3 regions of the Mitsuokella sp. AF33-22 genome follow, and region 3 is predicted to be linked to each of the others. Evidence: a T-box and tRNA genes for the amino acid it is inferred to sense, from the RefSeq annotation. Region 3 holds a T-box; the other regions hold tRNA genes.
The links. The T-box of region 3 lies ahead of leuS (leucine--tRNA ligase). A T-box ahead of a tRNA ligase gene usually reads a tRNA of that ligase, here a tRNA-Leu.
Positions count from the first base shown of each region.

Region 1: it has a tRNA-Leu gene. The T-box ahead of leuS (leucine--tRNA ligase) is inferred to sense a tRNA for this amino acid. The anticodon was not compared.
Region 2: it has a tRNA-Leu gene. The T-box ahead of leuS (leucine--tRNA ligase) is inferred to sense a tRNA for this amino acid. The anticodon was not compared.

Region 1 covers NZ_QRQA01000003.1:133,818-144,227, reverse strand. The annotation lists gene typA (translational GTPase TypA) at 1-580, shown strand, start outside; gene DWZ54_RS02870 (cell division protein SepF) at 768-1,331, shown strand; gene pepD (beta-Ala-His dipeptidase) at 1,472-2,923, shown strand; tRNA gene DWZ54_RS02860 (tRNA-Asp) at 3,141-3,217, shown strand; tRNA gene DWZ54_RS02855 (tRNA-Gly) at 3,223-3,297, shown strand; tRNA gene DWZ54_RS02850 (tRNA-Cys) at 3,307-3,380, shown strand; tRNA gene DWZ54_RS02845 (tRNA-Gly) at 3,393-3,467, shown strand; tRNA gene DWZ54_RS02840 (tRNA-Cys) at 3,477-3,550, shown strand; gene DWZ54_RS02835 (hypothetical protein) at 3,643-4,560, shown strand; tRNA gene DWZ54_RS02830 (tRNA-Leu) at 4,772-4,858, opposite strand; gene DWZ54_RS02825 (DUF2399 domain-containing protein) at 5,094-6,137, shown strand; gene DWZ54_RS02820 (replicative DNA helicase) at 6,115-7,611, shown strand; gene DWZ54_RS02815 (DUF6063 family protein) at 7,608-8,369, shown strand; gene DWZ54_RS02810 (hypothetical protein) at 8,353-10,410, shown strand, end outside.
Region 2 covers NZ_QRQA01000010.1:95,115-105,524, forward strand. The annotation lists gene DWZ54_RS07830 (ATP-dependent Clp protease ATP-binding subunit) at 1-1,810, shown strand, start outside; gene DWZ54_RS11860 (hypothetical protein) at 1,797-1,934, shown strand; gene radA (DNA repair protein RadA) at 1,945-3,321, shown strand; gene DWZ54_RS07840 (D-alanyl-D-alanine carboxypeptidase family protein) at 3,427-4,596, shown strand; tRNA gene DWZ54_RS07845 (tRNA-Leu) at 4,662-4,746, shown strand; gene DWZ54_RS07850 (TrkH family potassium uptake protein) at 4,825-6,156, shown strand; gene DWZ54_RS07855 (TrkA family potassium uptake protein) at 6,178-6,825, shown strand; gene DWZ54_RS07860 (alanyl-tRNA editing protein) at 6,912-8,114, shown strand; gene DWZ54_RS07865 (transaldolase family protein) at 8,155-8,832, shown strand; gene DWZ54_RS07870 (Gfo/Idh/MocA family protein) at 8,892-9,869, shown strand; gene rbsK (ribokinase) at 9,925-10,410, opposite strand, start outside.
Region 3 covers NZ_QRQA01000005.1:14,906-25,315, forward strand. The annotation lists gene DWZ54_RS04055 (ABC-F family ATP-binding cassette domain-containing protein) at 1-570, opposite strand, end outside; gene leuS (leucine--tRNA ligase) at 774-3,254, opposite strand; T-box leader at 3,303-3,510, opposite strand; gene DWZ54_RS04065 (YitT family protein) at 3,554-4,501, opposite strand; gene DWZ54_RS04070 (Nif3-like dinuclear metal center hexameric protein) at 4,536-5,345, opposite strand; gene DWZ54_RS04075 (class I SAM-dependent methyltransferase) at 5,339-6,025, opposite strand; tRNA gene DWZ54_RS04080 (tRNA-Asn) at 6,109-6,184, opposite strand; gene rpoD (RNA polymerase sigma factor RpoD) at 6,419-7,546, opposite strand; gene dnaG (DNA primase) at 7,594-9,372, opposite strand; gene DWZ54_RS04095 (deoxyguanosinetriphosphate triphosphohydrolase) at 9,528-10,410, opposite strand, start outside.

The DNA of each region.
Region 1 (10,410 bases), on a different contig from region 3:
GGGTGCTGTCATGGAAGGCCTCGGCACGCGCAAGGCTGAGCTCACGAACATGACGGAGACGGCCGGCTACATGCGCCTCGAGTTCACGATCCCGGCACGCGGCCTCATCGGTTTCCGTTCCGAGCTCCTGACGAGCACGAAGGGCAATGGCATCATGAACCACGTCTTCCACGGCTATGCTCCGTACAAGGGCGACATCCCGGGCCGTACGCGCGGTTCCCTCGTGGCGTTCGAGCAGGGTGAGACGACGGGCTACGGCATCTACACGCTGCAGGATCGCGGCACGATGTTCATCTCCCCGGGCCAGCAGGTCTACGAGGGCATGATCGTCGGCGAGAACTCCCGCGAGAACGATATCGATATCAACCCGTGCAAGAAGAAGAACGTATCCAACATGCGCACGTCCGCTTCGGATGAGGCCATTCGCCTCACGCCGCCGCGCATCCTGTCGCTCGAGCAGGCTATCGAGTACATCAACAGCGATGAGCTCGTCGAGGTCACGCCGCAGAACATCCGTCTGCGCAAGGCCATCCTCGACCGCACGGTCCGCGGCCGCGCAGCCAAGAACGCACGCAAGTAAGACGTTACGCTGCTTGTTTTTTGTAAAAAATCCTGCTGGATGTGAATTCCAGCAGGATTTTTGCATTTTTTGACGAAATGTGGTATCATGTCGATAGTTAAATGTAAATTTACACCGTATGTCGGTATCAGCAAGACGTCGAGATGATTGGATTTCAGCTTGGAAGGACGAGATGAGTATGAGCGGTATGGAGAAAGTGAAAGGCAAACTCACGGGCCTCATGGATATGATTCTGCCATGGGAAGAGGAAGAAGTCGAAGAAGAAGAGGTCCTCGAGACGAAGTCTCAGCAGGAACAGCGCAAGGCCGGCCAGCAGAAGGCTGCGGCGCAGGCATCTTCCGTGAGAACGGCAGAAGAGTACAAGGTTTCGGGTGGCAGCTCCATTTTCGTTGCACCGGCTGAAGAACGCCGCACGACGGCCGCTCCGTCCTACCGCGAGCCGTCTCATGCGACGACGCGCCGCCAGTTCACGGTCCATACGACCAAGGTCGCCGAACTGCGCGTCAAGATCTACGTGCCTGAGGATTTCGACCTCGTGACGTCGATTGCCGATGACCTCAAGGCCGGCAAGGCTGCTGTTGTCAACTACGAGAGTGTCGCTGCCGAGGAGCAGCGCCGCATCTGCGATTTTGTCAATGGTGCCTGCTACGTGGTCAACGGCTGCGCAAAGCGCATTTCCGAGCAGATTGTCCTCTACGCACCGGAAGGTGTCGATGTGGCGGAAGCGATGCCGGCAGCCCTCACGGACTGAGGTCCCGGTGTCCGCTCATTTGTTGAAGGTTCTCAGCCTGTCCCAAGGTGGGGCAGGCTTTTCCTTTTGCCTGCCTCCCGCTTTGCTCGCATCTGCGGCAGGTGGAGACAGGCGGAATTTCACGAGGAAAGGTGATAGTGATGAAACAGGAAAATGAGGTACTCGAAGGGGTATTGCAGGAATTCTCGAAGCTTGCGGCCATCCCGCGCAAGTCGGGCCATGAACAGGCTGTCAGCGACTTCCTGAAGTCGTATTTGACGGAACTCGGCTGCACGGTGACGCAGGACGAGGTCAACAACATCATTGCGGACAAGCCGGCAGCTCCTGGCTTTGAACAGGCGCCGCTGACGATCCTGCAGGGCCATATGGACATGGTCTGCGTCGCGGAGGAAGGCTATGCGTACGATCCGCTCAAGGATCCCATCAAGCTCGTACGCGACGAGAAGTATTTGTCGGCAGAGGGCACGAGCCTCGGCGCCGACGACGGCATCGGTGTGGCCGAGGGCATCTACGTGCTGAAGCATGCGAAGAACCACGGCCCGCTGCGTCTCATCGTGACGGTGGACGAGGAGCAGGGCATGACGGGCGCCATCAAGCTCGGCGCTGAGCACCTCAAGGATGCTTCCTTCCTCATCAACTGCGACAGCGAGAATTATGACGAGCTGACCGTCGGCAGTGCCGGCAGCGTCAACCTCGATTTCACGCGCGAGCTGCGCCGTGTGCCGGCCGAGAGCCAGCATGCCTGGACGATTGAGATCCAGGGCCTGCTCGGCGGCCATTCGGGCGAGCGTATCGGCGACGGCCGCGGCAATGCCATCCGCACACTGGCCATGGCACTGATGGCCCTGCAGAAAGAGGGCGAGATCGAGCTCATCTCCTTCACGGGCGGCAAGGCGCGCAACGCCATCCCGAATACGGCCCGGTCTGTCATCGCGACGGAACTGCCGCGCGAGAAGATGGTGGAGGTGCTGCGCGACATCCGCACGCGCTTTGCGAAGATGTACGGCAATGTCGACCCGACCATCGACATCAGCCTCGCACCGGCCGAGATGCCCGAGCAGGTCATCAAGGCCGGCGACACGCAGCGCCTGCTGCGCCTGCTGACGATCCTGCACACGGGCGTCTACGCGATGTCCTCGGTCATCCCGGACCTCGTTGAGACGAGCGCGAACCTCGGTGTCGTCAATATGAGCGAGGATGAAGTGGAGGTCCAGTTCTTCCCGCGCTCGGCCATCGACCAGAAACTCGACGAGTTCCGCCAGTATGCCGAGACGATTGCCGCGCTCACGGGCTTCACGGCCCACATCGGCACGCAGTCGCCGGGCTGGAAGGAAAACAAGGACAGTCGCCTCGCGAAGATCGTGGCGGAGACGTTTGAGGAGCAGAACGGCAAGCCCATGAAGGTCGAGACAATCCACGCCGGCCTCGAATGCGGCTGGCACTTCCTCAAGAATCCGCAGCTCGACATGGTGTCCATCGGCGTGACGACGTGCGACATCCACAGCCCGAACGAGCATCTTGTCCTCGCCACGGTCAAGCCGCAGGTGGATCTGATCCTCGCGACACTCGAGAAGATCGCTGCGCTGCGCTGACGGCCGCTTGGGGCATAACGAAAAGAACATAGAGGGGAGGCCCGCGTGCGAATGCTTTGTACGGCGGGCTCCTTTTTATATAACGTAGCGTGTCTGCTCTTTGTTTCATCCCTTTTTCAACGGAATCGCAACTTTTTTTAAAATAAGTGTTGACAAGAACGCAGATTGCCCATATAATAATACATGTCGCTGAGACAGAGCGACACAAAAGAAGAACGGCCCGGTAGTTTAGTTGGTTAGAATGCCGCCCTGTCACGGCGGAGGTCATGGGTTCAAGTCCCATTCGGGTCGCCATTCATGCGGAAATAGCTCAGTGGTAGAGCACCACCTTGCCAAGGTGGGGGTCGCGAGTTCGAGCCTCGTTTTCCGCTCCATTTTATTTTGGCGACATAGCCAAGTGGTAAGGCCGAGGTCTGCAAAACCTTTATCCCCAGTTCGATTCTGGGTGTCGCCTCCAATTTTATATCATGCGGAAATAGCTCAGTGGTAGAGCACCACCTTGCCAAGGTGGGGGTCGCGAGTTCGAGCCTCGTTTTCCGCTCCATTTTATTTTGGCGACATAGCCAAGTGGTAAGGCCGAGGTCTGCAAAACCTTTATCCCCAGTTCGATTCTGGGTGTCGCCTCCAAGATGAAATGCAGCCCGGAAGGTTTTCCTTCCGGGCTTTTTGTTTGCCTGTAATCACCTGCGATTGCCTGTAATAAGTTAGGAGTGTCTTTGATGGCCAATGAACCTTCCCGTATCACCGATAATCTGCTCAACGTGTTCAACTACTGCTTCGTCGAGACGGTACCGTACGCGTTCTTCAAGCCGAATCCGGAACGCGACATCGCTGTGAATCTCGTCGACAAGGAATATCACTGCCCGGGCTGCGGCAAGGTGACGCGCGTCGTCTATCAGAAGCGTCCGCTGACGTATTATTCGAAAGGCAAGCTTGCCGAGGAACGCCGCATCTACGACAAGCTCGGCAAGGAATTCCCGTTCATGGGAGAGATCTATGCGGGCAAGCCCTTCACGAATGAGGCCATCGGCTACTGCCGTGCCTGCGCCGGGCAGGAAATCCTGAAGTCAGAGGAGCCCGGCCAGCGCGTCGCGAACCTCTCGCTTCAGCTGCACGGCGAGGATGAGCTCGTCGTGGCCAAGGCCCGTGCGGCCATGGAGCAGTCGCTCAAGGACTGGCTGGCCGGCGTCGAGAAGCCTGAGGACTTCCTGCAGTACCAGCTGACGGATTTTGCCGCTCTGCGCGACTTCATCTGTGCTGTCATGCTCGAGGACACGCAGGCCGTCAGTCAGACCCTCGCCGACTACCGCACGAAGATCGCGGCGCTCGAGGCGGAGATCCGCGCGCTGCTCTCAGAGCTGCCGGATACCTGGCGTGCCTATGCGGCGCGCTCGACGGGCGTCTATGAATCCATGAATGACAAGATGTACCATGAGTACACCGTCGCGTTCCCGCAGCCCGGCACAATGCCCGAGGATTACTACATCTACCGCCAGCTCGAGAAGAGCCGCGTGCTGATGTTCCTCGAGCAGCCGCGCATCGAGACGATTGAAGAGCTCCTGATGGAAGTCGGTTTCCACGGCGAATGGATCGATCTCGTCAACCAGCGCATTCAGCAGCTGCTGCCCGAGGCGTAATCATCGCGGCAGGCTCGTGCTTCGTTATGCATATATATGCAAAATGATCTTGTTTGTGGCGTTCGTATCTGTAGAAAAAGCCAGACAATCGATGTGCCTGGCTTTTCTTATATTTTCTTCAATGCCCCGTTAGATGCAGTGTTAGATGCAAAACGCTATTTTTGTCATCAAAAAAAGCTCCGCGGAAACCCGCGAAGCCTTGTGTTGCAAGTGGTGCCGAAGGCCGGACTTGAACCGGCACGTTGTTGCCAACGGCAGATTTTGAGTCTGCTGCGTCTGCCAATTCCGCCACTCCGGCAAAATGACATCACTCATGCGTCATTAACATAATATATTTTAGCATTCATCTTTCCTTTTGTCAACCCATCCATAAATCAGCCTTCCCCGCGCACGGAAAAGGTGCAAAAAAAGGGGATGGGACCCGCGTCGGCGGCGGAAGAGGTCCATGGACATGTGAGAGAAAATTGTGGCTTTTGCTCATGATTGCTCTGTGATACAATGAAGATGAAATGATGAGAAAGGCAGGGCTGGTGATGGATGCAGAACAGGAAATCCGGGCGTTCCTGCGGGCATGGACGCGCAAGACCGTTGATTTGGATGATTTGCAGCGAGCCTTTGCTGCCATGGATTATGAGACATTTCATCAGGCTATGGAAGCATTGCTGCGCGATGGCAGCCTGACGCGGGTGGCGGCGCGCGGGGCGGATTTTCGCGGCTTGCCGCGGCGCTGCCGCCTTGCACGCGGGCGACTCTGCCCGGCGGCCGATGCCATCCAGCAGGATATCGCACGGCTCGGCTTGGCCGCATCGCTCGATTTTTCCTTTTATTATGGACAGCCTCTCACATGCTGGCAGCAGGATCTTGCGCACATCATCCAGCTGAGCCAATGGCTGCAGCATACGGCTGTCCGGCGGCCGCTGACGGTTTCCGACCAGCAGCGTTCCTGGGATATCTTCCGCGACGAGAAATTCCTGCTGACCAGGGAAGGGGATACGCTGCTGCATCGTCTGCATCTCAGCTGGCAGGACATTGGCGTCAAACGGGAGTGGGAACCCCTGATGATGGCGGTCAATCCCTCTGCTTTGCAGGGCGGCATCTGTCACCATCTGGTGCTGGAGAACAAGGCCCCGTATCATAAGCTGCTGCCTCATTTCGCGAAGCTGGGCCTTGCGTCTCTGGTCTTTGGTGCCGGCTGGAAGATCGCGGGCAATCTCGCGGCCCTGCCCCGGCAGACGGGATGCCCGGAGGCTCATCACATTGCCTGGTACTTTGGCGACTTTGACTGGGAAGGCCTCAAGATCGTTCAGTCTGTAACGGCTTGCCCTACCGTTGAGGTACGCCTCGCCACGCCGTTTTACCGCGCGTTTTTGCAGCAGCCGGCACCGCAGGGCAAGGAGCAGCAGACACCCGACGAGACGGCCTGGCAGGCTTTTTCCCACTGGCTGCGGCCGGAGGAGACACGGAAGTTCCGGCAAATCTTAGAGAATCATCGGTATTATCCGCAGGAAGCCCTGTCGGCAGCGGATTTGCTTACATGTGGAAAGGAATTACGGAATGGAATCGGAACACTTTGCTGAACGCATGAAACGCATCCTGCTCATGGAACCGTTGTACCGTCTTGGCAGGCGGCAGTTCGGGCAGAAAGGTGAACAATCATATTCTGGTATGGAGCTGGGCCTTCTGGCACTGCTCTTTTTCTTTGAGCAAATGCTGGACGGCAAGCGTGAGGCCGGCATCCGGAACCTTGCGCTTTTTCTGCAGCAGCAGACGCAGGGCTGTCTCTTCCCCGTAGAGAAGGGGGAGGAAGCGTATGAGCAGCTGGCCCGCGATATCGTGGGCGTTTTCCGCCCGCAGACCGGCCGGCGCAATGAACAGGTCTTTTTCGACTGGGAACAGGGCAGAGAGGTGAGGGCCCGTTATTCCTATCTCAAGGCAGACCGCGCCGACATCCATGCCAACGAGCAGTATTATGTCCTTGATGAACAGGGACTCGAGCTGATCTTTGCGACGAAGGAGTATTTCAGCGAGTACCAGCTGTCCATCAACCAGCTCATATTGCGCAAGCAGCTCGAGAAAGGGCAATTTGTACTGGCCCTGCGTCAGATCGAGGAGATGCGGCTCGATGTCGAAACGCTGCGCAATCGCATGGACAGAATCCGTCAGGAAATCCATCGCAACATCGTCTCGCAGGAGACGCTGGAGCATTATCGCAGGATTGTGGCTGATTTCAACCAGCGGCTCAAGAGCGAAGAAGATGCCTTCACGGAGCTTCAGACCTTTGTGCGCGATACGAAGGAGCGCATCCGCAGCAATCCACAGGCCGACCCCGAGCGGCGTGCCTATACGAACATCCAGGCCGTGGAGCGCCATCTTGCGCATGTGCATGCGCTTCATCGCGAGCTCTTGAAGGCCGGTATTGACCTCGGTACATCAGCGCTGGCTGCGGCTGAAGAAGCGCTGTATTTCACAGGCGTGGACAGTTTCAATTATGAACAGGAGATCACGAGCCGCATGTTCGCCTCGCCATTGCCTTTGACGGCAGCCCGCCGTCTCGTCGAGCCTTTCCTGCCGCTACAGGCCTGCGAGCTCTGGTCGCCGCTTACGATCTTCCTGCCGCAGCGCCTCGAGAAGCTGGAGCGGGAGAGCCGACAGGAAGCGTTTCCGGAGATTGACGATACGGAGGTCCATGGTGAGAAACTTCAGAATGTCCAGGAACATTATGCGGCCATTGTGCGCAATTTGCTGGATTTCCTGGGTCTCGGCAGGAAGACGACCCTGCGGGCGTTCTGCGCGATGCTTGAGGAGCAGCGGTCCGCCTGGTGCAGCGAGAAACAGTTCTACGTCTTTTGGATGCTGCTGCACCGGCAGCACTGCTTGCATCTTAATCCTGAGCGCATCGCGAGGGACTCGGTCTACGCGCGGATCCCGGCGGTCTGCCCGGAGCTCCTGTCGCTTGTGGTGCAGGAACGCCCCGGGTTTGTGGAGCTTGACGGCTATACGATCAGCGATATGGATATCACCGTGACAGTGGATGGAGATGAGAAGCCATGATGGAAGATAATGTGATGCTGGCCTTTGACATCTATGCGCGCCTGGCAGCCAGCGGCCAAGTGCGCAAAGCGGAGATTTCCGCTTACTGGGAGAATGAGGAAGTCCGCCATTTCGTGGAGCGCTTCGTCGGGCAGGTGCAGTGTGTGCTGATCAGCGATGCCGATTATCTGTATCTTCTGCCGGCCTCACTTGAATCGCCGTTCCATATCAGCAATGAGGCGTTCAAGAAACGATACATGACATCGAAAGCGGTCAATATGGACATTTACCTGTTGTACCTTTCCATCATTGTCCTGTTCGGCTGCTTCTACGACAGCTATCAGACGCAGGAGCCGGCGGACTTCGTGAGCATGAGCACCTGGCTTGAAGCCATGAACGGCCGCATCGAATCGCTGCACCGCCATGACGAGGAGACGCTCAAGGCTGCTGAGGGCGCGATGAATTTCAATTGGCTGACGCTCATGCGGAAGTGGGATGACCTCGACAGCATCAAGGAAACGGCCAGGAAACAGGACGCCCGGACAAACAGCCGCCTGAGCTTTTTGAGCATGGCCAGATCCTTCCTGCTGCAGCAGCATCTCGTGCGGGAAATCGGCAACGACGAGCTCGTGCTGACGGAAAAGGCAAGGGCCATCTTTGCGAACTACTTCATGGAAGCGAGCTATAACAACGGCATCCTGGATTTCATGTATGAACTGGATCACAAGGACGTGCAGGACGGGGAGAAAGGAGCGGATGACCATGCCATCCATCAGTAGGATTCGCTTTACGAATGTGGTCTATGACCATGGACACAAACGCTACATCGATACGATCTTTCGCTTTGACGGCTACAATGCCATCCTGCTGCTCGAGAATGGCGCGGGCAAGACGGTGTTCGTACAGACGCTCATACAGGCGGTGCTGCCGCGCAAATCCGTGGCGCAGCGCAAGATCCAGGAAACGCTGCAGCTCAGCAACTCAGCGGCGCATATCGCCGTGGAGTGGATTCTTGAGGACCGGCCGCGCCGCTATGCACTGACGGCCGTGACGCTTTTCCGCAACAGCAAGGACCAGCTCGGCAGCCAGGAATTTGCCATGGAGTACACGCCGGAATCCTCCGTTCGCCTCGATACGCTGCCATTCGTGCAGAAGGAGGGCAGTAGGGAACGGCCGGCGACGAAAGAGGAAATGACCGCATTCTTCCGCAGTACGGCGGAACGCCATATGCTGGCTCATTTCTTTTCGGAATATGATATCTTGCAGGCCTATGAGGATTACATCGAAGAGCACTTCAAGCTCATCGCGTCGGAATGGGATAAGATTGCGGCCATCAACGAGACGGAGGGCGGCGTCGAGGCGTATTTCAACAATTGCCGCACGACGGCAGAGCTCGTGGACCGCCTGCTGATCCCGACGGTGGAGGAAGGTCTGGCGGCGGCCGCTCATGGTCAGCAGAAAGGTAATGGCTTTGCTGCGCTTTTTGAGAGCCAGCGCGAACATGTCAAGCAGCAGATTCGCCTCGAGAAACGCATCGGGGAGATGCAGGGCATCCTCGCGCAGATGCAGGATTATACGGCCGTGAAGAAGGCACAGTATGAGGCGGAGCAGGAGCTCCTGCATCAGAATGGACTGCTCAAGGCGTACGACCAGCAGGTACGCCGCGCGCGGGCTGCCTGTCAGCAGGAACAGGAAACGCTGGTAATGCGCCAGCAGGAAAACGATGCCCAGCGCCAGAAGAACCGGGAAATCCTGTCGGCCTGCCGCGTGGCGGCCGCTGAGGCTGCCTGTGAGGAGGCACGAGCTGCTTATGAAGAAGCAAAACGCGCGTCTGACGATGCGGCACAGGCGTATCGGGATAATCAGACCATGTCCGCCAATCTCAGCTATGCCCGCAGGAAACAGGAGCTCGCACAGGCCGAGGGCCTGCTTGCCGAGCGTCAGCGGGCACTTTCTCTCCTGGCAGCCGACCAGAAGACGCAGGAGCTTGCCGCCCAGCTCAAGGAGAATGGCGCCTGGCTTCATGGCTGGTTCCAGCAGCAGGAGCAGAAGCATGAAGCGCGCATCCAGGAAATCCGGCAGCAGCGGGAGACGCAGAAGCAGCACGAAGCTGCGTGTCAGGCAAAGCAGAGGGAGAACCATCGCCGTCAGCAGAAGCTCCGGCAGGAGATCGACAGCGGCGAAGGGCGCATCGGCGCGCTTGTCGCGCAGCAGGAAGTCATCGAGCAGGAACTCTTCACCGATGCCGTCCATCAGGATGTGGATGCCCAGGAACAGGCCTGGCGGCGGGAACTGGCAGAAGTCCGGAAGAACCGGGATGATTATGCGCAGAACATTGCCTTTTTCGAAGAAGAGGGAGAGAAGGCTGCCGGACAGATTGCGGAAGCCGAAAAGGCCTGTGATGAACAGCAGCAGGCCCTGCAGGAGCGGACGGTCGCTCTGGACCGCGTGACGACGGCGGCGCGCGATGTATTCGCGAATCTGCAGAAATGGCCGCAGTGCGCCAACACCACCCGCGAGGCAGCGGATCTCTACCGTCAGGCGGAATACTTTGCCCAGCAGCTCAGCGATGCCGTCGTCATGCATGAAAAGCAGCATAACGATCTCGACAAGAAGCGCCGGCAGGCCCATCGCTGGCTGGATCTCTACGATGGGCTCGAGGCATTCGCGGCGGATCCTGTCCTGCTTGACAAGATCGAAGCCTGGAGCAGCGAGTTCGTATTCCTTAAAAGCGGCGTGGAATTCTTCCAGCTGCACGTGGAAGCCGTGGCTGAGAAACAACAGGAGATTTATGCGCGATATCCGTTCTGGGCACTCAGC
Region 2 (10,410 bases), on a different contig from region 3:
AGGCACCGTCCCGTACATGCTGCGCGACAAGAAGGTCATCTCGCTCTCGATGGCTTCGCTCGTAGCCGGTGCCAAGTACCGCGGCGAGTTCGAGGAACGTCTCAAGGGGCTCATCGACGAGATCCGCAAGGATGGCAGCATCATCCTGTTCATCGATGAGATGCACACGCTCATCGGCGCCGGTGCGGCGGAGGGCGCACTCGATGCGGCCAATATCCTGAAGCCGGCGCTCTCGCGCGGCGAGATTCAGATCATCGGTGCGACGACGCTTGACGAATACAAGAAGCATCTGGAAAAGGATGCAGCCCTTTCCAGAAGGTTCCAGACCATCATGGTCGAGGAGCCTGATGAGGAAGATGCCAAGAAGATCCTGTACGGGCTGCGCCCCAAGTATGAGGATTTCCACCGCGCGCATATCGAAGACGAGGCCATTGATGCGGCCGTGCGCCTTTCGCAGCGGTACATCACGGACCGTTTCCTGCCGGATAAGGCCATCGACCTCATGGATGAAGCCGCTTCCAAGGTTCGCATGAAGCAGGTGGCCCAGCCGGATCACCTGAAAGAGTTGCGGGCCAGACTCGACAAGCTGCAGAGTGATAAAGAGGCAGCCATTGCCGCGCAGGATTACGAGCGCGCGGCAAAGATCCGCGACAAGGCACAGCTCGTGAAGGAGGAGCTTGATGAAGCCAAGCGCAAGCTCGAGAAGCGCGGCACGAGCCGCATCGTTGTGCGCGCTGACGATATTGCCGATGTCGTGGCGCAGTGGACGGGCGTGCCCGTCAGGCAGATCGCGGCCAAGGAATCCGACCGCCTGCTGCATATGGAGAAGATCCTTGCACGCCGCGTCGTCGGCCAGCAGGAAGCGGTGGAAGCCGTATCCAAGGCGGTGCGCCGCGCGCGGGCGGGGCTCAAAGACCCGAAGCGTCCCATCGGCTCGTTCCTGTTCCTCGGACCGACGGGCGTCGGCAAGACGGAGCTTGCCAAGGCACTGTCGGAAGCCTTGTTCGGCACGGAAGATGCCATCATTCGCTTCGATATGTCCGAGTACATGGAAAAGTATGCGGTTTCCCGCATGGTCGGTGCGCCTCCAGGCTACGTGGGCTATGAGGAAGGCGGTCAGCTCACGGATGCCGTGCGCCGCAAGCCGTATTCCATCATTCTGCTCGACGAGATCGAGAAGGCGCATCCCGATGTCTTCAACATCCTGCTGCAGGTCCTCGACGATGGCCGCCTGACGGATGGCAAGGGCAGGACCGTGGATTTCCGCAATACGGTCATCATCATGACGAGCAACGCGGGAGCCGATCTCCTGCGCCGCACGGGCGGTTCACTGGGCTTTGCCGTAGGCGGCGACGATGGGGACAACGGGGAAGAAGCCGGGAGAAAACGCGTGCTGCAGTCCATCCGCCACGTGTTCAAACCGGAATTCCTCAACCGCATCGATGAGCTCATCGTCTTCCATCCGCTCGGCCGCGCCGAGCTCGAGCGCATCGTGGATATTCTGCTGCGGGATGTCCGCAAGCGCCTGCAGGAACGCGATATCCGCCTCGACATCAGTCCGGCGGCCAAGAACAAGCTCGTGGAACAGGGCACGGATTTCAAATACGGTGCCCGTCCCCTGAAGCGGGCCATCCAGAAGCTTGTCGAAGACCGCATTGCCGAGCGGCTGCTCGCACGCGAGTTCCGTTCCGGCGATACCATCCTCGTGCGCAAGAGCGGCGATGAGCTGACGTTTGCGCGCAAGGAGGACAGGGGTGAAACGGACGAAAAAGCGGCTCAGCCAGCAGGAGGCGTCCATGCCAAGGAATAAGCTGCTGCCGGAAGGATATGGGGCAAGGTTCTGGAACTTCTGCCAGAATATCATCTGGGCGGTTGTCTGGCTCGGCCGCTGGACCATCCGCCTCGTGCGGAAGCTGCTGACAAGAGAAAAGTGAGGTGTCGCGATTGCCCAAGAAAAAGAAGACCGTCTATGTCTGTCAGGAATGCGGGTACGATACGCCGAAGTGGCTCGGCCGCTGTCCGGGCTGTGGTGCCTGGAATACCATGGTCGAGGAGACAGTGACGCCGGAGCCGGCGTCGGGAGGTCTGCGCCTCGGGCTCTCCGATGCGCGCAAGCCGCAGCCGATTGCCGAGGTTCGCATCGAGGATCTGCCGCGCTTTGCGACGGGCTCGGGCGAACTTGACCGCGTGCTCGGCGGCGGCGTCATTCCGGGCTCCATGGTGCTCATCGTCGGCGATCCCGGCGTCGGCAAATCGAGCCTGACGCTGCGCGTCTGTGCCGAGGTGGCGCGAGCCGGCCGCAAGGTGCTTTACGTGACCGGTGAGGAGAGCACGCGGCAGGTGCGCATGCGGGCCGACCGCCTGCACGCGCTGGCGGATTCCCTGCTCGTCGTCAGCGAGACGAATCTCGAGACGATCGAGCAGCACATCCTTGCCGAAAAGCCGGAGCTTCTGGTCATCGATTCCATCCAGACCATATTCAAGCCTGATGTGCAGAGTGCGCCGGGCTCCGTCTCCCAGGTGCGCGAATGCTCCGTCGATTTATTGCGCATTGCCAAGACGAATGGCATCGCGGCCTTCATCATCGGTCATGTCACGAAGGACGGCACGCTTGCGGGACCGCGCGTCCTCGAGCATATCGTCGATACGGTGCTCTACTTCGAGGGGGAGCGCAATGCGGAATACCGCGTGCTGCGCGCGGTCAAGAACCGCTTTGGCAGCACGAATGAGCTCGGTCTGTTCGAGATGCGCGATGTGGGGCTTGTCGATGTACCCGATGCCTCGAAACTCTTTTTGTCGGATCGCGAGCAGGACTCCGGCACGGTCATCGTGCCGACCGTCGAGGGCACACGGCCGCTGCTCGTGGAGCTGCAGGCCCTCGTGGCGCCCACGCCGTATGTGCCGCCGCGCCGCACGGCGGATTCCGTCGACGTCAAGAGGATCCAGCTTCTGCTGGCCGTGCTCGAGAAGCGCGTCCATCTTTCAATCGGCGCCTGCGATGTTTACGTCAAGGTGGCCGGCGGCATCCGCATCGATGAGCCGGCGGCTGATCTCGGCCTCTGCGTGGCCATGGCTTCGAGCTTTGCCAACCGGCTGCTGCGGCCCAAGACCATCGTCTTCGGCGAGGTCGGGCTCTCCGGCGAAGTCCGGGCTGTCAGTCAGGCGGACCTGCGCATCCATGAAGCCAAACGCCTGGGCTTCCAGCACGTCGTCCTGCCTATGAAGAATTACCGCCAGCTCAAGGATACGATTGAAGGGATTTCGCTCTATGGGGCGGAAACCATCGGCGATGCGCTGCGCCTGGCTATGCCAAAGGCATAGACAGGACGCCGTGACGTGTTATAATAGAATCATCCGCAGAAAACCTTCCTCGGCTGGGGAAGGTTTTTCTTGTGAAGAAAAAAACGACTTCTGGGAGGGTATGATATGCCTCGATTATGTGATAGGGCAGGCTGTGTCAGGCGGGCCGGCCTGCTCGTCTTTTTTCTGTTGTTCCTGCTGCTGCCGGCATCTCTGGCGCAGGCGGAAGAGCCTGAGGTTACGGCGGATGCGGCCATTCTCATCGATGCGCAGACGGGCCGCGTGCTCTGGTCGAAGCATGGTGAGGAGCGCCATTATCCGGCCAGCATGACGAAGATGATGACCTGCCTTCTGGGGATGAACAGTCTGACGCCCGACAGTCTCGTGAAGATTTCGCCGCTCGCGGCGCAGACCGAGGATACGCCGCTGCAAATCGCAGCGGGCGATACGATGCGCTTTGAGGAAATCCTGCGCGGCATGATGATGGCATCGGACAACGGGGCGGCGGTGGCCATTGCGGAAGCAGCGGACGGCAGCGTCCCCGACTTTGTCGCGCGCATGAATGAAAAAGCGGCGGAGCTCGGCATGACCGGCACGCATTTCGCGAATCCGAACGGGCTGACGGATGAAGACCACTATTCGACGCCTCACGATATGGCACGGCTGGCACAGTATGCCATGCGGAATCCCGTGTTCCGCGATATCGTGCGCCAGCAGCAGCGCACGATCCGCTGGGAAGAGCCTGCGGGCAAGCAGCTGCTTGTGGAGAACACGAATGAGCTCCTGGGCCGCTATGAGGGCATCACGGGCATCAAGACGGGCTGGACGAAGGCGGCCGGCGGCTGCCTGGCCGCTTCGGCGGAACGCGGCGATGTCAGGCTCATCGCCGTGGTCATGCATGCGGCGAGCGAAGAGGACCGCTTCAAGGATATGCGGCGCATCCTGGATTACGGCTTTGCTGAGACGACCATGGCTGCCGGGCCGACGGCCTCTGCATGCAAGCGTCACGTCTGGGTTAAGGGCGGCGTTCATTCGCGGACCAAGGTGGTTCCGGCGGGGGATATCTATTATCCGCTGCTGCCGGGAGAATCTGCCGAGCATTATACGATTTCGTATGACCTGCCGAAGGTCATTGCCGCGCCCATCGAGCCCGGCGAAGCCGTCGGCAAACTCATCCTGTCATACGACGGGCAGCCGGTCGGCAGCGTCGACCTCATCGCCAATCCGGTGGAGCCGGGATTCTCGCTCGGTTCCTGGCTCGTGGGCGTCTTCGAGGGCGTGCTGACGTGGCTTTGATGCCTGTTTCCTGTTCCTGGCGTGCGGTTGACAGTGGCAAGACGGTTATATTATAATGTCCCTATGCGGATGTGGCGGAATTGGCAGACGCGCTGGATTTAGGATCCAGTGCCGCAAGGCGTATGGGTTCAAGCCCCTTCATCCGCACCAGAGCAAAGTTCGGGGTTGTCACACGGAGGAAACTCGGTGGGGCAGCCCCGTTTTTATTATGAAAGGATTTCCATTACCATGAATATCTTGCACGGCCTGCGTCGGCTCTCGTCCTTCCAGCTCATCGTGCTGAGCTTCCTGCTGCTCATTGCCATGGGCACCATGCTGCTCATGACGCCGCTGGCGACGAGCGACGGGCGCGGTGCTAGCTTCCTGTCGGCCTCCTTCACTGCCGTTTCGGCTTCGTGCGTGACGGGACTGACCGTGGAGGATACGGCTTCCTACTGGTCGTTCTTCGGCCAGCTCGTCATCCTCATCCTCATACAGATTGGCGGCCTTGGCGTCGTGACCATGGCCGTGGCCGTCACGATGGCCTCGGGGCAGCGCGTGGGACTCATGCAGCGCCATACGATGCAGGAGGCGCTCTCCGCGCAGCAGCTCGGCGGCATCGTCCGGCTCCTGCGCTTCATCCTCAAATTCACGATTGGGGTGGAGTTTCTCGGAGCCTGCCTGCTCGCGCCGGTCTTTGTCCGCGATTACGGCTGGCAGCACGGTATCTGGATGGCGTTCTTTCACGCCATCTCGGCCTTCTGCAACGCGGGCTTTGATCTTCTGGGGAGCCGCGGCGGCGGTTCCCTGATGGCCTATGCCGCTGATCCTCTGGTCAATCTGACGATCATGGGGCTCATCGTGGCCGGCGGCCTGGGCTTCCTGACCTGGGCCGATGTCATCACGCACCGCCATCACGTCAGTCGCTGGACGTTCCAGACGCGCATCATCATGATCATGACGGCTGTGCTCATTTTCCTGCCGGCTCTCTTCTTCTTCACGCAGGAGCTGGCGGGCACGGATGCCTTCACGCGGTTCTGGCAGGCGCTGTTTCAATCCGTCACGACGCGCACGGCCGGCTTCAATACGATGAACATCGAGGATCTGAGCGAGGCCGGGCGCTGCCTGATGGTGCTCCTGATGCTGACGGGCGGCGCCCCGGGGTCGACCGCAGGCGGCATCAAGGTCACGACGGCCTTCACGCTCCTCATGGCCATGATTTCGGCCCTGAAGATGAAGCGCGATGTCGAATGCCTGTCGAGACGCATGCCGATGGAGGCGCTGCAGCACGCGCTGGCCATCTTCATGATGTACTTGTTCCTGTTCATGGGCATCAGCATCTTCATCAGTGTCTTTGACCATGCGGCCATGATCGACTGTATGCTGGAAACGTCATCGGCCATCGGCACGGTCGGCCTTTCCATCGGCCTGACGGAGAAATTGTCGCCGCTGTCTCAGGGGCTCCTGATGTTCCTGATGTATTTCGGACGCGTCGGCGCCCTGACCATGATTTACGCCCTGCATAGCAGGAAGAGCGCGGCGCGGCGCCGCCTGCCCGAGGGCAAGATTACCATCGGCTGACGATGGCAGTGAGGTGTAAAAATGAAATCCATATTACTGATCGGGCTTGGCCGCTATGGCCGCCACGTGGCCCGCAAGCTGCATGCCATGCATCACGAGATTTTGGCCATCGACAAGAACGAGGACCTCGTCAATCAGGTGCTGGCTTATACGAACAATGCCCTGATTGCCGACACGACCGACAGGCATTTCCTTGAGTCGCTCGGCGTCAGCAATTTTGATACGTGCATCGTGGCGATCGGCGACGATTTCCAGAGTTCTCTGGAGACGACACTGCAGTTGCGGGAGCTCGGTGCGCGCTATATCGTAGCCCGCGCGTCAAGCAGCATCCATGAGCGCTTCCTGCGCCGCAACGGTGCCGATGAGGTCGTCTATCCGGAGAAGCAGCTGGCTCTCTGGACGGCCATCCGCTACGGCTCCAACCACTTGCTCGATTACTTCGAGCTTAGTCCCGGCTATGCGGTCTACGAGATCTCGATGCCGGTCGTTTGGGCGGGACACACCATCGGGGAGCTCGATATCCGCCGCAATTACCATGTCAATGTGCTCGGCATCAAGGTTGGGGGCAGCCTGACGGTGGAGATCACGCCTCAGACGATGCTGCGGGCGGAGGATTCCATCCTGGTCCTCGGCAAGCAGGAGGACATGGAGCGTTTCGTGAAATTCTGAGCATCGCGCAAAGACGCTGTATCCGGTGCTGCCGGCAGGAAAATCGGCCCGCCTGTTGAATACCTGTAGAAAAGGAGTGTTGCAGTTTGAAGACCAAAAAATTATTTGAAGAGAATGTCATGCTGCAGTCCTGTGAGGCAACGGTGCAGGCTTGTGAGCCAGCCAAAGACGGCTACCGGATTGTCTTGGATCAGACGGTCTTTTTCCCGGAGGGCGGCGGACAGCTCAGCGACCGCGGCGTGCTCAGGAACGGCAGGGATGCCATCGAGGTCCTGCATGCTTCGGAACGGGACGGCATCATTTATCATGAGACGAAGCAGCCGCTTGCTGCAGGCACGCTCGTGACCTGTCAGCTCAATTGGCAGGAACGCTTTGATCACATGCAGCAGCACTGCGGGGAACACATGCTGTCCTATGCGTTCTGGAAGCTCTACGGGGCGGATAATGTGGGCTTCCACATGCACCCTGACATGGTTTCCATCGATATCAGCCGCGAGGTGGATTATGAGGAGGCCATGGCAGCTGAAGCCATGACGAATCGGGCCATCGAGGAAGACCGGCCCATCCATGTGGAGCTCGTGCCTGCAGAACATGCGGCCAAGCGGCCGCTGCGCAAATTCAACGACAAGCTCAAGGGAATCCTGCGCATCGTTTCCGTCGAGGGCAACGATTCCTGCACCTGCTGCGGTACGCATCCGCCGACGACCGGCATGGTGGGGCTCGTCAAGGTCCTCAAGGTGGAGCGCCATAAGGGCGGTTCGCGCATCAGTTTCCTCTGTGGCCGCGAGGCCCTGCAGAAGATGGATGTCTGGATGCGGGCGGCACAGGACGTTTCCAACCGTCTCTCGGTCAAGGAAGAAGAGATCGCTGCGGGTGTCGAGCGCCTCGAGGAAGAAAAGAAGGCGCTCGGCGTGCAGGTCACAGCCCTTACGGACCGGCTGCTCGACTACGAGCTGCGCGAGATGGACGCCAAGCCGGTATTTGATCAGGCGGGCCATCGCAAACTCGTCTTTATCCGCGAGGATCTGACGCCGTCACAGGCCAAGGCCCTTGCCAGGAAAGCACTCGAACGGGAGCATGCCGTGGTGGCCGTCTTCTACCGGAACGGCGCGCGCATCAATTACATCCTGTCTGCCGCGTCAGATGATGTGAACTGTCAGCAGAAGCTCAAGGAAGTCAACGACCGCTTCAAGGGACGCGGCGGCGGACGGCCGGATGCCTGCCAGGGCAGCGCCGCCTGTGTTGAGGGCTGGCAGCAGATGGCAGCGGATCTTGCCGCCGCCTGGTAAGAACTGTTTTGGAATACTGTCGGAAAAGAGGAAGATTTTCATGAAGTTGTTGCTGGATTGTGCCGATATGGCAGAAATCAAAGAGGCATACGGGATATTCCCGCTCGATGGTGTGACGACGAATCCGAGTATCCTCGCGCGCACGGGCAGGCCGCCGTATGAGGTGCTCGGCGAGATCCGGGATTTCATCGGTTCGGAAGCAGAGCTGCACGTGCAGGTCGTGTCCGAAGATGCCGCCGGCATGATTGAGGAAGCTGACCGCATCGGCGATGAACTCGGTTCCTCGACGTACGTCAAGATTCCAGTGACGTCCGAGGGGCTGTGCGCGATGAAGAAGCTCCACAAGGACGGCGTGCGCATCACGGGCACGGCCGTCTACACGGCGATGCAGGCCTTTCTCGCGGCGAAGGCCGGTGCTTCCTATGTGGCGCCGTATGTCAACCGCATCGATAATCTGGGCTCCGATGGCATCGTGACCGCCCGGAATATCCAGACCATCCTCACGCAGAACGACTGCCATGCCGAAATCCTGGCGGCTAGTTTCAAGAATGCCCAGCAGGTGCTCGCACTCTGCACCTGCGGCATCGGCGCGGCTACGCTCGCGCCCTCCGTGCTCAAAAGCCTCGTGCAGCTCGATGCCGTCACGATGGCAGTCAAGACCTTCCGCACGGATTTTGAGACGCTCTGCGGCCAGGGCAGGGATATGAGCAATATCTGATTTTGCCAGATATGCAAAAATACGTTGTGTCCGTACAGGATGGGACAGGGGGAATCATCATGGCAGTACAGTATCGCTGGGCCACGCTTGGTTGCGGCGTCATCGGGCATCAGCTGGCCGAGGCCATGCAGAAGCTTGGCGGCAATCTCTACAGCGTGGGGAATCGGACGTATGAGAAGGGGCTGTCCTTTGCGGCAGAATACGGCATCCCGAACGTCTATCATACGCCGGAGGAAATCTTTGCCGACGATGATGTCGACATTGTCTACATCTCGACGCCGCACAACACGCATATCAAATACCTGCGCCAGGCTCTGGCCGCCGGCAAGCATGTGCTCTGCGAAAAATCCATCACGCTCAATGCGGCGGAGCTTGCGGAGGCTGTACAGCTGGCAAGAGAACACCATGTGGTGCTGGCGGAAGCGCAGACCATCTACCATATGCCCCTCTACCGTGTGCTCAAGGAGCGCATGGAAAAGGGCGAGTTCGGCCCCTTGCGCCTGCTGCAGATGAATTTCGGCAGCTACAAGGAATACAACATGAAGAACCGTTTCTTCAACCGCAGTCTGGCGGGCGGCGCCATGCTGGATATCGGCGTCTACGCGCTGTCGTTCGTGCGCTGGTTCATGAGCTCGTGTCCGCATGAGATCCTCTCTCAGGTCAAGTATGCGCCGACGGGCGTCGATGAACAGGCGAGCATTCTCTTGAAGAATGAACAGGAGGAGATGGCGACGGTTATCCTGTCCCTGCACGCCAAGCAGCCAAAGCGCGGCACAATCTCCTTTGACAAGGCCTATATCGAGCTTTACGAGTATCCGCGCGGCGACAAGGCCGTCATCACCTGGACGGAGGACGGCCGTAAGGAAGAAGTGACAGCGGGTGATACGGCCGATGCCCTGACTTATGAAGTGCGAGATATGGAGCAGGCCGTAAGCGGGACTGCGAATACCATGCACCTTGATTATACGGTCGATGTCATGGATATCATGACGAAGATTCGTCAGGACTGGGGCATGAAGTATCCCAAAGAAGAATAAACACGATATAGAGACAAAAAAGTCCTCGCAGACGGCAATCTGCGAGGACTTTTTATCAGGAATGAGAAAATTTTTGACAGACTTCTTCATAATCGGGGATGGAGGATTGCGCACCGGGACGCGTTACGGCAATGGAGGCTGCTTTGGCGCCAAAATCGATGGCCGGTGCGAAATCCCTGCCATCAAACTGACTGATGAATGAAGCGAGGAAACAGTCTCCGGCGGCCGTCGTATCGACCGCTTTTACCGGATAAGCCGGGAATTCCTGCATGCCGCTCTCCTGAAGGAGAAGCGTGCCTTGCCCCCCAAGGGTCACCATGACATTCCGGACGCCCAGCGCATGGAGCTTCTGCGCCGCCCGTACAATTTCCTCCCGGCTGTCCGTGGGCATGCCGGTCAGGACAGACAGTTCGGTTTCATTTGGTTTGGCGATATCGACGAGCGGAAAGAAATCGGCCGGTATGTCCCGCATGGCTGGCGCCGGGTCCAGGATGAAGAGCTTTCCCTTCTGACGGCAGAGCTTTGCGGCCTGCAGGACAAT
Region 3 (10,410 bases):
CGTCGGCTCGTCGAGCAGCAGGATCTCCGGGTTCTCGAGCAGGAGCTTCGTCAAAAGCACCTTCGTGCGCTGACCGCCCGAGAGCTCGTCGACCTTGCGCTCAAGGCCGATGTCCCTGAGGCCCAGGCCGCCCGCGACTTCCTCGATCCGCGCATCGATGGTGTAATAGCTGCCGGCGTCGAGGATATCCTGGATGTCGCCGACATCCTTCATGAGCTGATCCATCTCCTCGGGCGAGGCCTCGCCCATCTTGTCGTAGGCCGCCAGCATCTCCTGCTCGAGCTGCACGAGGTGGTCAAATGCCGTGCGCAGCGTCTCGCGGATCGTCATGCCAGCCTTGAGCTTGGCATGCTGATCGAGGTAGCCGACCTTCGTGCGCTTCGCCCAAGTCACAGTCCCCGCATCCGGCGTCAGCTTGCCCGTGATGATGGACATGAAGGTGGATTTGCCCTCGCCGTTCGCACCGACGAGTGCCACATGCTCCCCCTTGAGCAGGCGGAACGATACATCTTCAAAAATCTCCCGGCCACCGTAACTGTGGGACAGATGGGATACTTCCAATACGCTCATGTTCTCTTCCTTTCTTGGCTCTTTGGCCCTTGACCTGGCATTCCTGCCGCCCGTTTCCGTAAAACAAAAAATAGTATATCATATCCCCGGTTGTGGAGAAAGTCTTTCTTGCGAGTCCCTGGTATCACAATGAAAATGCCGCAGCCGGTCGTTTTGACCAGATGCGGCATTTTCTATAAGCGGCCAGGCAGCCTGCTGACGGCTCAGCCCTTGACCACGATATTGACAAGCTTCTTCGGCACGCAGATGACCTTGACGATTTCCTTGCCAGCCGTGAGCTCCTGCGTACGCGGCAGCTTCATGGCGATTTCCTGCATACCCGCGCGGTCCGTATCGGCAGGGATCGTGATCTTGTCGCGGACCTTGCCGTTGATCTGCAGCACGATCTCGATTTCATCGAGCTTCGTGGCCGCTTCATCATAAGCAGGCCATTTCTGCTGATGGACGCTGCCCTGGCCGGCAAACAGGCGGCTCCAGAGTTCTTCCGTGATGTGCGGGGCAAACGGGGCCAGGAGCTTGATGAGGTTCTCAGCCACCTCGCGGGCGAGGCCGGCGTTGAGCTCCTTGTCCTGGAAGCCATAGAAGGCATTGACGAGCTCCATGATGGACGATACGGCCGTATTGAACATGAAGCGGTCGCGCACGTCCTCCGTGACCTTGCGAATCGTCACGTGCAGGACGCGGCGCAGATCCTTCTCGTCCTTCGTGAGCTTCGTGACATCGTATTTCTCAGGGCCGTTCTTGATGGCATCTTCAAAGTGTCCGAGGATGCGCCAGACGCGGTTGAGGAAGCGGTAGGAGCCCTCGACGCCTTGGTCGCTCCACTCGAGGTCGCGGTCGACCGGCGCGGCGAACAGGATGAAGAGGCGTGCCGTATCGGCGCCGTACTTCGCGATGATTTCCTCCGGCGAGACAACATTGCCCTTGGACTTCGACATCTTCGAGCCGTCCTTGAGGACCATGCCCTGCGTCAGGAGGTTCGTGAACGGTTCATCGAAGTCGACGAGGCCGGCATCGTGCAGCACCTTCGTGAAGAAGCGCGAGTACAGGAGATGCAGGATGGCGTGCTCGATGCCGCCGATGTACTGGTCGACAGGTGCCCAGTAGTTGACCTTGTCCTTGGCGAACGGCTCCTTGTCGTTGTGCGGATCCGTATAGCGCAGATAGTACCACGAAGAGCAGATGAACGTATCCATCGTATCCGTCTCACGCGTCGCATCGGCGCCGCACTTCGGGCACTTGCAGTGGACGAAGCTCTCACTCGACGCGAGCGGCGAGAGCGAGCCCTGCTCAAACGAAACGTCCTCCGGCAGCATGACCGGCAGGTCTTTTTCCGGCACGAGGACTTCGCCGCAGTGCGGGCAGTTGATGACCGGGATCGGTGCGCCCCAGTAACGCTGGCGCGAGATGAGCCAATCACGCAGGCGGAAGTTGACGCGGCGCTTGCCGAAGCCTTCCTTCTCGGCCTTGTCCATGATGCCCTTCATCGCAGCCTTGATATCGAGCCCCGTGAATTCCGCGGAATTGACGAGCACGCCGTCCTTGTCCGTGTAGGCTTCTGTCATCTCCTCGAGCTTGAGCTCGTGGTCACGCGGCTGCAGCGTGATGATTTTCGGGATGTCGTACTTCGTCGCGAACATCCAGTCACGCGAATCCTCGGACGGCACGCCGATGACGGCGCCCGTGCCGTAGTCGGCAAGGACGTAGTTCGTGACCCAGATCTGCACCTTCTTGCCGTTGAACGGGTTGATGCAGTAAGCACCCGTGAAAATGCCTTCCTTCTCGGACTCGCTCGACGTGCGCTCAATCTCACTCTGATTGCGCGTGCGCTTGACAAAGGCCTGGATCTCCTCGGCCTTCGGATTGTTCTCGCAGATCTTGTCGACGAGCGGATGCTCAGCAGCGAGCGCGAGGAACGTGATGCCGTAGACCGTATCCGGGCGCGTCGTGTAGGCGGCAATCGAGGTGCCGAGCTCCGGTGCCTCAAGGTTGAACTCGAGGCCTTCGCTGCGGCCGATCCAGTTGTCCTGCATCGTCTTGACGCGCTCCGGCCAGCCCTTGAGCTTGTCGAGGTCCTTTAAGAGCACATCGGCATAATCCGTGATCTTGAGGAACCACTGCGAGAGATCCTTCTTGTGAACCTCATGGTCGCAGCGCCAGCATTTGCCGTCGATAACCTGCTCGTTGGCAAGGACCGTGCCGCAGGTGTCGCACCAGTTGACCGATGCCTTTTTCTTGTAGGCGAGGCCGCGCTTGTAAAAGAGCTCAAACAGCCACTGCGTCCACTTGTAGTACGACGGATCGCACGTCTTGACCTCGCGGTCCCAGTCATAGGAAAGACCAAGCTTCTTCTGCTGCTTCTCCATGTTCTCGATGTTGCTGTACGTCCAGTCGGCCGGCTTGACGCCGTGCTTGATGGCGGCATTCTCAGCCGGCATGCCGAAGGAGTCGAAGCCCATCGGGTGCAGGACGTTGAAGCCCTCCATCGTCTTGTAGCGCGCCATGACATCGCCGATGGCGTAGTTGCGCACATGGCCCATGTGCAGATTGCCCGACGGATACGGGAACATCTCAAGTGCGTAATACTTCGGGCGGTTGGGGTCGGCTTCCGTCTTGTAGACCTCTTCCGCTTCCCATTTCTGCTGCCATTTCGACTCGATGTCCTGCGGCGAATATCTTTCCATGCTGATTTCCTCCTAAAAACAAAAAGTCCCCGGCCGTCTTTTCAGACAGCCAGGGACGATGATTCGCGGTACCACCCTGCTTGATGCCGAAGCATCCTCTCGGTGCCGTAACGTGGCAGGCGTCAGCCGTTTCCTTCCAAAAGGGTTTCCCAGCTGCTCCTCCGCAGCGAGTTCAGCGTTTCGTGTCACCGGCTCACACCTGCCGCCGGTTCTCTTTGGGCGTTCCGCGCCTACTGCTCTGCATCCAAGGATTTTACGTGTTTACATATGATTTATTATAGCGGGGAACGCGCCTGCCGTCAACTGTTTCCCGCATCACGGCCTCTCCCCGTCTGGAAGGCCAGCTGCTTTTCGTGCGTCTGCCTCCATTTGCGCCGTGCATCCTCGTAGCTCTCGCATTCGAGCGTGAAGCCCTTGCCTGATACCTCGGAGGTATCCGAGACAATCATGAAGGCCTGCGGGTCATGGTGATCGACAATCGTCTTGACGCGGCTGACCTGCGTGAGGCTCACGACGACGAAGAGGATGTTCTTCGGCTCCTCGGCGAAGCCGCCGCGGCCGTCGATGAACGTTGCGCCGCGATGCACATTCTCCATGATGTCCGCACAGATGGTCTTGGCCTGCGGCGAGACGATGACAATGGATTTCTCGCGGTTGAGACCGGCGGCCACGCGGTTCGTGAGTTCAGCCGTCACATAAATCGACACGAGGCTGAACAGGGCCACTTCGATGCCGAACAGGACCATGGATCCGATGATGATGAGGAAGTTCAGCAGAAAGACGACCGTACCGACATCGATCGAATAATATTTTTTCGTGATGGCGGCGATGACGTCAAGTCCGCCCGTATTGGCGTTCGAGCGGAAGACCATGCCAAAGCCCGCACCGGCAAGGACGCCGCCGAAAATCGAATTGAGCATCGGGTCGGCACAGACGTTCCAATCGACCATGAAGTGCGTCGCATCGAGGATGATGGAAAGCACGACCGTGCCAAAGATCGTATCGGCGGCATAGAGCTTGCCGAATACGTGATAGGCCAGGTACAGGATTGGCAGATTGTAGACGATGTTCTGCATGCCGACGGGCAGCCCCGCCAGATAGTAAACAATGAGTGCAATACCACTTAGACCGCCCGTCATCAGATGGGCCGGTATCAAAAACAAGTTGAAGCCCAGGCAGACAAGCGTGCAGCCAATCGTGATCTGAGCATAACGTGCCGTGTGTTTCCGCAAAGTATTCTTGACCATACGATATTCCCCTGCTTTCTCCGACGCATAATCGTCAGGCTAATTCAAAGAAGTCACGGGAAGACTGGTCCTCAAGGACCCGGACCTCACCCGGTGCCTGTTCGAGTTCCTGGCGCAGACGCGCCGCCAGTGCTCTGACCACGGGGAATTCCGTGCCGAAATGGCCGGCATCGATGAGGTGCATGCCGAGTTCCGCCGCCTGCTGAGCGTCGTGATACTTGACATCGCCCGTCACGTAAACGTCGGCTCCCATCATGGCCGCCTTGCCGATGAATTCGGCACCGGCACCGCTGCAGAGCGCGACCCTGCGCACGGGGTGTGCGCCGGCATCCACGAAACGCACGTGCTGTGTCGGCAGTGCCTCGCGCACCTTTGCCGCAAAGTCGCGGATGGTCATGGGCGCTGGCAGGAAGCCGATGCGCCCGAGGCTCTCGGCCGCGCCATCTTCATGCTGCTCCGTGATGATGAAGCTCGAAAGCTTTGAAAGGCCGATGGCGTTTGCCAGCACATCGTTGACGCCGCCCTGTGCGATGTCGAGATTCGTATGCGCCGCCACGACGGCGATATCATGCTTCAGCAGGACAGACAGGCGATGGCCGAGCGGCAGATCCGTGCGCAGCTTCTTGAGCGGATGAAAGATGAGCGGATGATGGGCAACGATGAGTTCCGCGCCCTGCTCGATGGCCTGATGAACGACTTCATCACTGACATCGAGCGCCACGAGGACTCTGCCTACCTCCTGGGCCGGGCTGCCGACCAAAAGACCGGGATTGTCCCATTCCTCCGCCAGATGCCTGGGTGCGATGCGCTCGATGGCATCGAGTATGACTTGACATTTTACCACGATAAACGCGCCTCCAACTCTTTGATGCGATCTTTTACTTTCTGATACTTCTTGGAGGACAGGGCCCGCTTACTCTTTTCCATGCCGATGGCCACGCGCCGCTGCTGGAAGAGCAGCGATTCGATGTGATGGCGCAGAAGCGGCGGCTTCTTTTCCCAGAGCACGGGTCCGATCTCCAGCAGGATCTCCTCCGGCATCTTGCGCTTGCCGCGTTCGGCCTTGATGATCTCATAGATGCGGCCATCCGCGATGGCCAACGACTCGTCGACGATATGCCAGTGGCTGTGATAGAGCCAGCGGCGCAGTTCGGCTGCTGCGCTCTGAGGCTGCAGAATCAGTGTCGTAAGCTTCGCGACGACATCCTGTGATGCGTTCAGGATGTCCGTCATGAGCACGCCGCCCATGCCGGCGATGCAGATCGTATCCACCTCACCTGGCTTCACGGTGGCGAGTCCGTCGCCGAGGCGCACGGAGATCTTGTCCATGAGCCCGGCTTCCCGGACCGTGCGGTTCGCAGCCTCGAAGGGGCCGGCATTCTTGTCGCTGGCCACGACAAAATCCGCTTTTCCCGCCTGGACGAGCGCGATGGACAGGTACCCGTGATCGGTGCCGATATCTGCCACGCGGCTGCCCTCCGGAACAAAGTCGGCCAACGCTTGCAGTCGATCATCAAGATGCATGAGGAAGTCCCCCTTTTCAGACTATGACACTATCATAACATAACAAAAAGGGTGTAACAACTGTTACACCCTTACAATGCGTATGGCTCCTCGAGCAGGATTCGAACCTGCGACAGCCTGATTAACAGTCAGGTGCTCTACCGGCTGAGCTATCGAGGAATATCAACAACAGATATTATTATAGGGTGTGTACAGGGATATGTCAATACCTGCCGACAAAAAAATTGTCCTGTTCCATCTGGCAAATATACGTCATGGCCAGAACATCCAGCGCCGGTCTCCCGCTTTCCTGTGTCAGAAACGCAAAAAATTTTTTTAGTTGATACAAAAAATAACCTGTTCCATGCCAAACATGAAACAGGTTATTTTTATGCACGAATCTCAAAGCCTGACTCAGTCCAGGAAATCCTTGAGCTTGCGACTGCGGCTCGGATGGCGCAGCTTGCGCAGGGCCTTGGCCTCAATCTGGCGGATGCGCTCGCGCGTGACACCGAAATTCTGGCCGACCTCTTCGAGCGTGCGGGCACGGCCGTCGTCGAGTCCGAAGCGCAGGCGCAGAACCTTTTCCTCACGCGGCGTCAGCGTATCGAGAACATCCTCGAGCTGTTCCTTGAGCAGCATGAATGAAGCCGCATCGGCAGGTGCCGTTGCATCCTGGTCTTCGATGAAATCGCCGAGATGCGAATCCTCTTCCTCGCCGATTGGCGTCTCGAGCGACACCGGTTCCTGTGCGATCTTCATGATCTCGCGCACGCGCTCGACGCTGATCTCCATTTCCTTGGCGATTTCCTCCGGGGTCGGTTCACGTCCGAGCTGCTGCAGGAGCTGGCGCGACACGCGGATGAGCTTGTTGATCGTCTCGACCATGTGTACCGGGATGCGGATGGTACGGGCCTGGTCCGCGATGGCGCGCGTGATGGCCTGACGGATCCACCAGGTCGCATACGTACTGAATTTATAGCCCTTGTTGTAATCAAATTTCTCCACGGCCTTGATGAGGCCCAGGTTGCCTTCCTGAATGAGATCCAGGAAGAGCATGCCGCGGCCGACATAGCGTTTGGCGATGCTGACGACCAGGCGCAGGTTGGCTTCCGCCAGGCGCTTCTGGGCCTCTTCGTCACCGGCCTCCATGCGTTTAGCCAGTGCGACCTCTTCTTCTGCCGTCAGCAGGGGGACGCGGCCGATTTCCTTGAGGTACATGCGCACAGGATCATCGATGCTGACACCTTCCGGTACGCTGAGGTCGATTTCCACATCTTCGTCAGCTTTGTCCACATCCATGTCCACATCGTCATCATGAGAATCGCTGTTGGAATCATCCACGATCTCGATGCCACGCTTGCTGAACATATCGTACATGGCGTCAATCTCATCCGGCGACAGATCCTGCGTCTGCAGGGCATCCACCAACTCTCCATATGTCAGCGTGCCACCATTCTTCTTTCCCTTCGATAACAGGCTCTCTATGATCTCAGAGCTGCGGCTCTTGCCAGCAGCCTTTGCGGTCTTCTTTTCAGCCATTCGACTGCCCCCTTTCCAGACGTCCCATCCATACAATCGTCAACAGTTCACCATTCATCCATTTCATGTTTAATCTTATTTACCTCATTCAATTCATCCAGATACGCCTTATTGCCAGCCTGCAGGTATTCATTGGCCCTGCGGCTGTGTTCCATATACAATGCGTTGAGCTCCGCTTTCTTGAGTACCTTGAGCGAGTCCTCATAAGCCTGGGTTTCCTCCCGTCCCCCGAGATTCTCGACGAGGGCTCGGGAAAGCTCTGCGGACGCTTCATCGCTCAAGCCGGCCGTCATGGCCTCATCCACGGGACGGCCTTCTGAAAGGCCCTGCTTCAAGAGCAGCAGAATCTCGCGCTGCACGGGATCTGCCAGCTTCTCGAGCGTTAAGATCGTCTCCACATGAGCGAGGACGGCAGGATCCTGCCAGGCCATGCGGATGACGATGCGTCCGGCCCGGCGCAGGGCATCGTCCTGCTGCACGACAGCCTGACGCACAGGGGCCTTCGTCTCCTTCGGCAGGACCTCCGGCCGATAGCGGGCCAGTTCGGCCTGCACCACGCCCTCATCGAGCATCAGGGCCTGTGCGAGCTTTTTTTCGTATTCGCTGCGCTCAGTCGGCTTGCGGATGCCCGCGAGCACGGGCATCATGGCCTGCAGGGCCTGTACCTTCCCGGCCAGCGTATCGTATCGCGTGTGGGAGAGCACGTAGTGCAGGCGGTAATCCACGAGCGGCATGGCCTTTTGCACGAGGGCGCGAAAGGCCTCTGCGCCGTGCTTCCGTATGTACTCATCCGGATCCTTGCCATCCGGCACGACGATGACCCGGACCTCCGCTCCTGTATCGCGGACAATCGACAGGGCCCGTATCGTCGCATTCTGGCCGGCCTCATCGCTGTCGTAGCAAAAGCAGATCACCGGCGCATAGCGCAGGAGCAGTTTGCTGTGTTCCGGCGTAAAGGCCGTTCCCAAAGAGGCGACAACGTTTTCGACGCCAGCGTCAAAAACAGAGATTGCATCCATGTAGCCCTCCACGACAATGGCGTATCCTTCGCGCTGGATGGCGCGGTGAGCGCGGTCCAGTCCGAACAGGATGCGCCGCTTGTTGAAGAGCACGGTTTCCGGCGTATTCAAGTATTTCGGGGTCGAGTCATCGAGAACCCGGCCGCCAAATCCAACCACTCGCCCGCGTTCATCCGCAATCGGGATGATGACGCGGCCTCGGAATCTGTCATAAAGGCCGTTGCCGTTACGACGCTCAGCCGCGAGGCCGCTTGCCAATAAAAATTCCTGCTTGATTCCACGCTTCAAGAAAGCCGTGGACAACTTATCCCAGGCAAGTGGTGCAAAACCGAGTTGAAATTCCTCAATCGTCTCAGGACGGATGCCACGTTTCTTGAAATATGCCAATCCCGGTTCCCCGAGCCGCGTCATCGTCAGGCAATTGTGGAAGAAATCCCGCGCGAGCTCATTGACCTTGCGCAAATCCTTCCGCTCCTGTTCACGGGCCAATTCCTGCGGACTCTTGTGACGCTCCGGCAGGGGAATCCCCAGCTTTTCCGCCTGGAGCTTGATGGCTTCAAAGTACGATACGTTCTCGATCATCGAAAGGAATTTGAAGGCGTTGCCGCCCGCATGACAGCCAAAGCAGTAAAAGAAGCCCTTGTCGGGTACGACGGAGAACGATGGCGTATTTTCCTGATGGAACGGGCAGCAGCCCCAGTAGCGGTTGCCCTTGCGTTTCATGGGAACATATCCCTGTACGACGCTCAGGATATCCGTCTGGGCATTGACCCGTTCGACGAAATCGTCCATCTCCTCATTGCGCATACGATCCACCTTGCTGTATCCTTCCATTCTATTGGCATGCATCCTGTGCCGATTCTTCTGGCACTTGTAGTATATTCGCTACGATTGTCCAAAAACCTGCCTGACGGCAAGAAAGTTTTCAACCAATCGCGCAAACGGTTCATCCCCGGCCAGTCTCAGGAGCCCGCCTTCAGCACGCGGCCCACCGGCGGCACGAAGATTTCATTGAATCGCTGGACGGCATAGCTGTCTGTCAGCCCCGCCACATAATCCGTTACGATCTGGCTGCGGCTCCACCGTTTCTCCCGCTGCCGGAATTCTTCCGGCAGTACCTCGAAATGGTCGAGGAAATACGCGTAGAGCGCCCGCAGCACAAAGCCTGCCTGACGCCGCTCATCAGCCAGCGCCGGCGAGAGATAGATATGCTCGAACATAAAGCTGCGGAAATGATCCATGACTTCCTGCACCCTGCGGGAGGGCCGGACATCCTTCAATTCCCGGGAATTCTCAATCATGTCTCCGACCATGCTCGTGATCATATGCGAAGTATCCGGCCCAAAGCAGTCGTAGACCTCCTGCGGCAGATCACCGTCCTTGAGCAGTCCCGCGCGCAGGCTGTCGTCGTAATCGTGGCAGAGATACGCGATGCGGTCAGCCGTGCGCACGATGCGCCCTTCGAGTGTCTTGGGAAGATGCGGCCCCGTGTGATTGACGATGCCGTCCTTGACCTCATACGTCAGGTTGAGTCCACGGCCTCCCTTTTCGAGGAATTCCACGACGCGCAGGCTCTGCTCGTTGTGCGCGAAATGCCCCGTCAGTTCGTTCATGACGGCTTCACCGGCATGGCCGAAGGGCGTATGGCCGACATCGTGCCCGAGCGCGATGGCTTCCGTCAGATCCTCATTGAGCCGCAGCCCTCTGGCAATGGTTCTCGAGATCTGCGCCACTTCAAGGCTGTGTGTCATGCGCGTGCGATAGTGATCGCCGGCCACGATGTAGACCTGTGTCTTCCGCTTGAGGCGCCGGAATGACTTGGAATGCAGGATGCGGTCGCGGTCA